DNA from 2 places in the Arthrobacter sp. 05N428_2 genome. Region 1 is predicted to be linked to the other one. Evidence: riboswitches for the same ligand, from Rfam matches in the RefSeq annotation. Region 1 holds a riboswitch; the other holds the start of a gene.
What was found. Region 1 has a riboswitch for S-adenosylmethionine ahead of AC1DGI_RS07245 (bifunctional o-acetylhomoserine/o-acetylserine sulfhydrylase). Riboswitches for the same ligand answer to the same signal wherever they lie in the genome.
Positions count from the first base shown of each region.

Region 2: another riboswitch for S-adenosylmethionine. It lies ahead of AC1DGI_RS05205 (aminotransferase class V-fold PLP-dependent enzyme); the one in region 1 lies ahead of AC1DGI_RS07245 (bifunctional o-acetylhomoserine/o-acetylserine sulfhydrylase).

Region 1 is NZ_JBFTMR010000005.1:109,611-113,795, reverse strand. It holds gene AC1DGI_RS07255 (CPBP family intramembrane glutamic endopeptidase) at 13-822, shown strand; gene AC1DGI_RS07250 (VOC family protein) at 933-1,571, opposite strand; SAM riboswitch class IV at 1,787-1,901, shown strand; gene AC1DGI_RS07245 (bifunctional o-acetylhomoserine/o-acetylserine sulfhydrylase) at 1,962-3,278, shown strand; SAM riboswitch class IV at 3,338-3,453, shown strand; gene metX (homoserine O-acetyltransferase MetX) at 3,465-4,185, shown strand, end outside.
Region 2 is NZ_JBFTMR010000004.1:82,281-86,465, reverse strand. It holds gene AC1DGI_RS05210 (class I SAM-dependent methyltransferase) at 51-809, opposite strand; gene AC1DGI_RS05205 (aminotransferase class V-fold PLP-dependent enzyme) at 905-2,323, opposite strand; SAM riboswitch class IV at 2,358-2,471, opposite strand; gene hisN (histidinol-phosphatase) at 2,575-3,387, opposite strand; gene rsgA (ribosome small subunit-dependent GTPase A) at 3,470-4,185, opposite strand, start outside.

The DNA.
Region 1 (4,185 bases):
CAAGATAGAAGCATGTTGGTTCCCTCCCGCCGTCGGCTGCGGCTAGAAGTCTGGATCGTCCTGGGGCTGTCCCTGGGCCAGTCGGCGGTGTACTCGGTGGTGCAGTTGCTGGACAAGATGACCAGGGCGCCGCTGGCGCAGGGCACGTCGACGCTGAACCGCTCGCAGAGCAGCCGCGAATACTTCGACCTCACCTACCAGCTGCTGGACATCATCTTCGCCCTGGTCCCGGTGGTGCTGGTGATCTACTTCCTGACCGAACACCGGGCCGCCGGCCCCGCCGGCCCCGCCGACCCGGCCGGCGGCACTTTCACAGCCAGGACGGGCACCTCGGCGTTCCGGAAACTGGGCTTCAACTTCGCCCGTCCCGGCAAGGACCTGGTCCAGGGACTGGGCCTCGCCGCGCTGATCGGGATCCCGTCTTTGGGCCTCTACGCGGCCGGCCGGGCGCTGGGAATAACTACGGCGATCATCCCCAGCGCGTTGGACTCCTATTGGTGGACGGTGCCGGTGCTCATCCTCTCCGCGATCCGGCACGGGATCGTGGAGGAGGTGATCGTGGTGGGATACCTGCTGGACCGGCTCGGCAAGTTCGGCTGGGGCATGCCGCTGGCCATCTTCGCCAGCTCCATGCTGCGCGGCAGCTACCACCTGTACCAGGGCTTCGGGCCGTTCATCGGCAACGCCATCATGGGCGTCATTTTTGCCCTGATCTACACGCGCACCCGCCGGGTGATGCCGCTGGTGATCGCGCATGCGGTGTTGGACACCGTCGCCTTCGTCGGCTTCAGCCTTTTCGGCAAGGCGATCGGCCTGGGCTGAGTCGATGGACTGCCGGGCCAACCCGCCGGGTTAAAGGGTTTCGGCCGCCGGCGGCGGGTGGCATCATTGGCACCCGCTGCTGGCGGCCGAAGTTTGGTGGACCGAAGGCGTCAGATGGTGACGGCCCCGGAGGCGGTTTCGAAAGTGACGGACATGATTCCCGGCGTCCCGCGGGGGGCCAGCCAGTTGACAGCGACGTCCTCCAGCGGCTTCTCCACGGGGACGCCCAGCCACTCGGTGACGCGCTCGGCCGAGCCCGCGATGGTGAGTTCAGACATCTTGACGCTGCTCTCATACGCGTGGGAAGGGTGCAACGCGGGGTCGCCCTCCCATTTGAGCATGTAGGGGACCTGCGGATCCGCGATCAGGCCCAGGATGCCGATCTGCTTCCAGACCAGTTCGCGGCCGTCCGGGAACTTGCGGTTGCCATTGACGGCGGCGCGGCCCAGCCGCTCCTCGAAGGGGGCCAGGTCGTCAACCTCGACGCACCAGCCCATCCAGCCGCCGCCGGCGGCCGAGCGGGCGCGTACGGCCTGGCCGAACGGGGCCTTGTCCGAAGCGGGGTGGTCAAGGACCTCCACGACCTCCAGGTACTTGTGTCCGGCGAGCGGAATAATCATGTTGCGGGTCCCGAAACGGGGGTGTACCCCGCCCTTGACGGCTTCGACACCGAGGGCGGTCGCAATACGTTTGGTGGTGGCAGCCAAGCCATCTTGTTCACAGGCGTAAGAGACGTGATCCATGCGCATGCCATCATCTTGGCACTTTGTGATGGGGCTCTCAGCTTAGGGCATCCTAACCGTGATGGGATGTCATTTTCGCGGGCCGAGGGCGACGGGCGTCAGCCCGGTGCGGCACCACTTTCCGGCGCCCGCGGGCGCTTGGCGGGGCTGCACGTGGGGCGCGGCTTCATCTTCGTCATAAAGCTATCCAGACGCCCGGGGGCCTTCCTAGACTGAAGCCAGGTCATGAGCGCCAGCATCGAGCCCCGGCTTGCTGGCCGGCAACCCTCCTGCGCGGTGGGGTGCCCCGGGTGAAGACCTGGCCAACCGGCGTCCGCCGGAAGGCAAGCGCGGCGCCAGAGCCGGCCGGGCCCCAGGGCCACGGACGGCCTGTGCCCAGTCACAAGGAGCTCTCCAATGTCCAACGCCTGGTCCTTTGAAACCCGCCAGATCCACGCCGGCCAGGAGCCGGATTCAGCCACCGGAGCCCGGGCGCTCCCGATCTACCAGACGACGTCGTTCGTCTTCCCCAGTGCGGAAAGCGCGGCCAACCGCTTCGCCCTCGCCGAACTCGCCCCCATCTACACCCGGATCGGCAACCCCACCCAGGATGCGGTGGAGCAGCGGGTCGCGAGCCTTGAAGGCGGCCTCGGCGCACTCCTCCTGAGTTCGGGGCAGGCCGCCGAAACCTTCGCCATCCTCAACATCGCCGAAGCCGGGGACCACGTGGTCGCCAGCCCCAGCCTGTATGGCGGCACCTACAACCTGCTGGCGCACACACTGAAGAAGTTCGGCATCTCGGTGACCTTTGTGGAAGACCCGGACAACCTGGACCAGTGGCGGGACGCGGTGCAGCCGAACACCAAGCTGTTCTTCGGCGAGGTGGTCTCCAACCCGCGGCAGGACGTGCTGGACCTCGAAGGCGTCGCGGACGTGGCCCACCGGGCAGGGGTACCGCTGATCGTGGACAACACGCTCTCCACCCCCTACCTGATCCGGCCGATCGAATGGGGCGCCGACGTCGTGGTCCATTCGGCCACCAAGTACCTTGGCGGCCACGGCACCGCGATCGGCGGCGTGATCGTGGACTCCGGCAACTTCGACTTCGGCAAGGACCCCGAGCGCTTCCCCGGCTTCAACACCCCGGACCCCACGTACAACGGCCTGGTCTACGCCCGCGACCTCGGAGCCGACGGGGCGCTGGGCGCAAACCTCTCCTTCATCCTCAAGGCCCGCGTCCAGCTGCTGCGCGACCTCGGCTCGGCCGTCTCGCCGTTCAACGCCTTCCTCATCGCCCAGGGCATCGAGACACTGAGCCTGAGGGTGGAGCGCCATGTCGCCAACGCCGTCAAGGTGGCCGAATGGCTGGAGGCAAGGGACGACGTCGAATCCGTCGCATACGCCGGACTGCCGTCCAGCCCCTGGTACGAGCGCGGGCGCAAGTACGGCCCGAAGGGTACCGGCGCCGTCGTGGCCTTCAACATCGCCGGCGGAGCGGAGGCCGGCAAACGTTTCGTCGATGCCCTCGAACTCCATTCCCACGTGGCGAACATCGGTGACGTGCGGTCCCTGGTCATCCACCCGGCGTCGACCACGCACAGCCAGCTCTCGCCCGAACAGCAGACGGTTGCCGGGGTGAACCCCGGCCTGGTCCGGCTGTCAGTGGGGCTGGAACACATCGACGACATCGTCGCTGACCTTGACGCCGGCTTCCGGGCGGCCAAAACCGCCTGAGGTCACACAGCCGTCACAATCTTCGCGCTTGCCCGGCCGTGTTTCGTAGACTCGGGGCAGGTCATGAGTGCCAGCGACAGCCCCGGCTTGCTGGCCGGCAACCCTCCTCCTGCGGCGGGGTGCCCCGGGTGAAGACCTGGCCTGTCGGTCAGCTGACGGCGGGCAAGCGCAAAGATAGGTCCGCACATGACGATTGCCGCCGCCCGCACGGGTGCACCCGACAGCACAGCAACCAGCCGCGAAGCGACGGGCCATGACGTGACGGGCCACCAAACGACGAAAGGCACAGGGGCCGCGTCCGTCCCGGACGGGACGGTGCGCCACCACCGGATCGGCTCCCTGGCCCTTGAATCCGGCGCCACCCTGCCGGATGTCACGCTCGCCTACGAGACCTGGGGAACGCTCAATGCTGACGCCTCCAACGCGGTCTTGATCGAGCACGCCCTGACCGGAGACACCCATGTCACCCGGGGTGCCGGCGAGGAACCGGGCTGGTGGGAGCAGCTGGCTGGCCGCGGCGCGCCCGTGGACACGGACCGGTACTTCGTGGTTTCTATCAATATCCTTGGTGGCTGCTACGGCTCCACCGGGCCCTCGACGCCGGCACCGGACGGCAGGCCCTGGGGCTCGCGCTTCCCGCTGGTCACCCTCCGGGACAGCACCGCCGCCGAGGCCCGCCTCGCGGACGCCCTGGGGATCGGCAGCTGGCACGCCGTACTGGGCGGTTCCCTCGGGGGAGCGCGCGCCCTCGAATGGGCGGTCAGTTACCCGGAACGGGTCCGGCGTTGCGCCGTGATCTCGGTGGGTGCCAGCAGCACGGCCGAGCAGATTGCGTTCGCCCAGGCCCAGACCCTGGCCATCCGCCAGGACCCCAACTTCAACGGCGGCGACTACTACGGCGGCCCGG
Region 2 (4,185 bases), on a different contig from region 1:
TCACCGAAATAATAGCCGCGGCTGAATGATCTCCGCAATGCGGTGCGTACTCAGGCCTTGGCGGCGCGCCAGGTCTGCGTCAGGTAGGGCAGCGGCAGAATCTCGCCGACCCCATGCCCTAGGTGCACGTGGAGGTACCAGTCGAGGTTGCCGAGCACCTTGGCGCGGGTGTCCTCGCCGGCGCGCAGGTAGTAGCTGCGGGACTTGGCCAGTTCCAGGATGTCCTGCGTGCTCACGGGCTCCTCCCAACGGGTCAGGTGGCTCTCCAGTCCGGTGAATTCGGGGCCGAGCGGGGGTTTGAAGTGCGGTTTGTGGACGTCGCCGGCGTGCATGATCCGGGACAGCCGGTGGACCCAGGGGACTGAGGTGTCGAGCTGGTTCCAGATCAGGCCCAGAACCCCGTGCGGGCGCAGGATCCGCGCCACTTCGGTGCTGGCCAGGAGCGGATCGCACCAGTGCCAGGCCTGCGCCACGGTAACTAGGTCGTACGACTGCGCGGCCAGGCCAGTGTGTTCGGCGGTGCCTTCGACGGCGGTGACGCCCGGCAGGGCCCGGCGCAGCTGCTCGAGCATGTCCAGGGACGGATCGACGGCGACCGTGCGCAGCCCCCGTTCAACCAACAGCGCCGTGAACTTTCCGGTGCCGGCCCCCAGATCGACGGCGTCGCGGGCCGCGGCCGGGACCAGCCAGTCGGCCGAGTCCTCCGGGTAGCCGGGCCGGACCCGGTCGTAATGCTCGCCGCCGTCCTGGAAGCTCCGGCCGAGCTCGCGCCGCCGGTCATGGTGCAATTTGGGGCCGCCGCGTGCCACGTGCGCTCTCCTTCGGCAGCTGAAGCTGGATACCTACCGAATTTACCGCACGCAGCAGGCGGCGGTGCCCCAGCTCCCGGTGCCGGCCTGGTGTGCTAGTCGAGGGTGCAGGGGGCGGCGCCGGCCGTGCCCGGCGTGTTGGGTGCCCACTGCGGGTAGCTGCGGGTGTCGTTGGCCGGCACCCAGCGGCCGGCGTCGACGACATAGTCCCAGCCGAGGCCGTTCCGCCGCAGCTCCTGCAGCCCGTCGAGCAGCCGCCGGGCGTCATCGAGCCGGGACCCCAGGCCAAGGCTGGCGCGCAGCGACCCCGCGGGCAGCCCGAGCCGCTTCAGCAGCGGGTGCGCGCAGAACCGGCCGTCGCGCAGGCCGATTCCGTGTTCCGCGGACAGATACGCGGCGACCAGGCCGGCGTCGTAACCGGCGACCGAGAAGTTCACGACGCCGATCGTCCCCGGGCCCGCCGACAGGGCGGTGTCCTCGAAGATGTGGTGCACGCTCACGCCGTCGATCTGTCCCAGCCCCTCGACCAGGAAGGTGCGGATGGCATCTTCATGGGCGTGCCACTGCTGCTCGTCGAGTGCCTCGATCACCTGGCCGGCACGGGCCAGCGCGGCGGCGCCGAGGACGTTCGGGGACCCGGCCTCGTGGCGGGCCGGCCCGGTGGTCCAGCTCACGCTGTCCAACCGGGCGTCCCGCACCGCACCGCCGCCGGCCAGGTGCGGCGTTCCGGCGTCGAGCCAGTCCGGCCGGCCCACCAGTACACCGGCGCCGAACGGGGCGTAGAGCTTGTGGCCGGAGAAGGCAAGGTAGTCGACGTCGTCCGCGGCGATGTTGATGCGGCGGTGCGGGGCCAGCTGGGCGGCGTCGACCGCGATCCGGGCGCCGAATTCGTGCGCGAGGGCAGCCAGCTCACGGATCGGCAGGATTTCGCCGGTGACGTTGGAGGCGCCGGTGACGGCCAGCAGGTTTACCCCGCCCCGGGCGAGTTCCGTCCGGAGCCGCGCCAGGGTGAGGGCCAGCGTGGGGGCCGCCACGACGCTGCGGTGCGGGACGCCCTGCCAGGGCAGCAGGTTGGCGTGGTGCTCGATGTCCAGGTAAAGCACCTCGCCCGTGTGCCGGCCGCCGGCGACAGGCAGGCAGCCGGCCAGCAGGTTCAGCGAGTCGGTCGTGTTCCGGGTGAAGATCACCGAATCGTCCGGACGGCCGCCGACAAAGCCGCGGACGATGTTGCGGGCATTTTCGTACACCGAGGTGCTCAGCTGGGACGCGTACCCCGCGCCCCGGTGGACGCTGGCGTAGTACGGCAGGATTTCGTTCAGGTAGGCGGAAACCACGGAGAGTGCCGGGGCCGAGGCGCCGTAGTCCAGGTTCGCGTAGCGGACCTCGCCGCCCCGGATCAGCGGGGCCAGGATTTCGGCACCGGAGACCGCAGACAGCGGCCGGCGGCCGGCGTCGAAGCGTGTCTCCGAAAGTTCCGGGCCGGCGGGGTGGGTGGGGATGGTGGCAGTCGTCATGGGACCTCGCTCGAAAAGGACCCCGCTGACAGGGGATCCGCGCTTGCCGTGTCCGCTCCGGACCGGCCAGGTCGTCACCCGGGGCACCCCGCCGCGAATGGAGGGTTGCCGGCCAGCAAACCGGGGTTTAGCGCTGGCACTCGTGACCTGTGTCGAGCCTAGGACATGGCCGCCGCACGGAAAAGGATGGCCGCAGTGTGTTGCAGTGTGTTACGCCATCCGGCCGCCGGTCCCGCCCGCGGCACGGTCCCTCAAAGCAGGTCGTCGAGTCCCGGGTTCAGGCGCTTGAGGACCTCCGAGTGCAGGATCGAGTTGGTGGCCAGCGCGTTGCCGCCAAAGGGGCCATCCTCGCCCTCAAGCGAGGTGAAGCGGCCGCCGGCCTCCGTCACGATTGGAACCAGGGCCGCCATGTCGTAGAGGTTGAGTTCGGGCTCGCAGGCGATGTCGACAGCGCCTTCGGCTACGAGGCAGTAGGACCAGAAATCGCCGTAGGCGCGGGTGCGCCAGACTTCCTCGGTCAGGCCGAGGAACTCGTCAAGGTTCCCGCGCTGCTTCCAGCCGCCCAGGCTCGAGTAGGACAGCGACGCGTCCGCGAGCCGGGACACGTTGGAGACCTTCAGCCGGGTGGCGGCCGCCAGCGAGCGGCCCATGTACGCGCCGGCGCCCTTGGCAGCCCACCAGCGCTTGCCCAGCGCCGGTGCGCTGACGACGCCGACCACGGGTTCGCCCTCATCAACGAGGGCGATCAGGGTGGCCCAGACGGGGACGCCGCGGACGAAGTTCTTGGTGCCGTCGATCGGGTCGATGATCCAGCGGCGCGAGCCGTGGCCGGAGCTGCCGAACTCCTCGCCGAGGACGGCGTCACGCGGGCGGGACCGGGACAGCTGGCCGCGGATGGCCTCCTCGGCGGACTTGTCGGCGTCTGTCACCGGGGTGAGGTCCGGCTTCGTCTCGATCCGAAGGTCGAGCGCCTTGAAGCGGCTCATGGTCTGGGAATCCACGGAATCTGCCAGTACATGGGCAAGGCGCAGGTCATCGTTGTAGCTCGAAGCGGGTTGACTCATGGTTCCAAACTACCGTCAAAACCGGCCGCGGACGGGGAGGCCACGTCGCCGCCCGCCGCGGAGAAGCTGTGGCGATGTGTTGTTAGGAGACGCTTCCGAGTTCCTTGGATTCCTGGGCTTCCATCCGCGGATCGGTGCCGAGCAGCCGGCGCAGCGACGCGAGCCGGGCCGGACCGGACGGCCCGGCGTGGCCGGACAGCACCCACGCGTCCACCCCACAGTTGACCGCCGCCGCGTCGTGCTTGCAGCCCCGCTCGCAGTCCTCGGTGCCGGGCGCCAGATCCGGGAAGGAGCGCAGAATCCGGTCCGGGTCCACGTGGGCCAGCCCGAAGGAACGGATGCCCGGGGTATCGATGATCCAGCTGCCTGCGGGTGCGTCGTTGACCTTCAGCGCCAGCGCGGAGGAGGACGTGTGGCGGCCACGGCCGGTGACCGCGTTGACGCCGCCGGTGGCCCGTTCGGCCCCGGTCAGCGCGTTCACCATGGTGGACTTGCCGACGCCGGAGTGGCCCAGCATGACAGTGACCTTGCCGTCCAGGCAGGCCCGCAGCTGCGAGACCGCGGCCTTGTCCAGCCGGGCAGACAGGCCGTCGTCGGAGCGGGCGTCGATGCCGGACGCGGCCGAATCCGCAGTCCTGGATATGATCACCGGAAAGTCGAGGTGCTCGTAGTTGGCGAGGAGTTCGGCGGGGTCTTTGACGTCCGCCTTGGTGACAAGCAGCAGCGGCTCGATCCCGGCGTCGTAGGCGGCCACCAGGGCGCGGTCGATGAAGCCGGTGCGCGGTTCCGGGTTCGCCG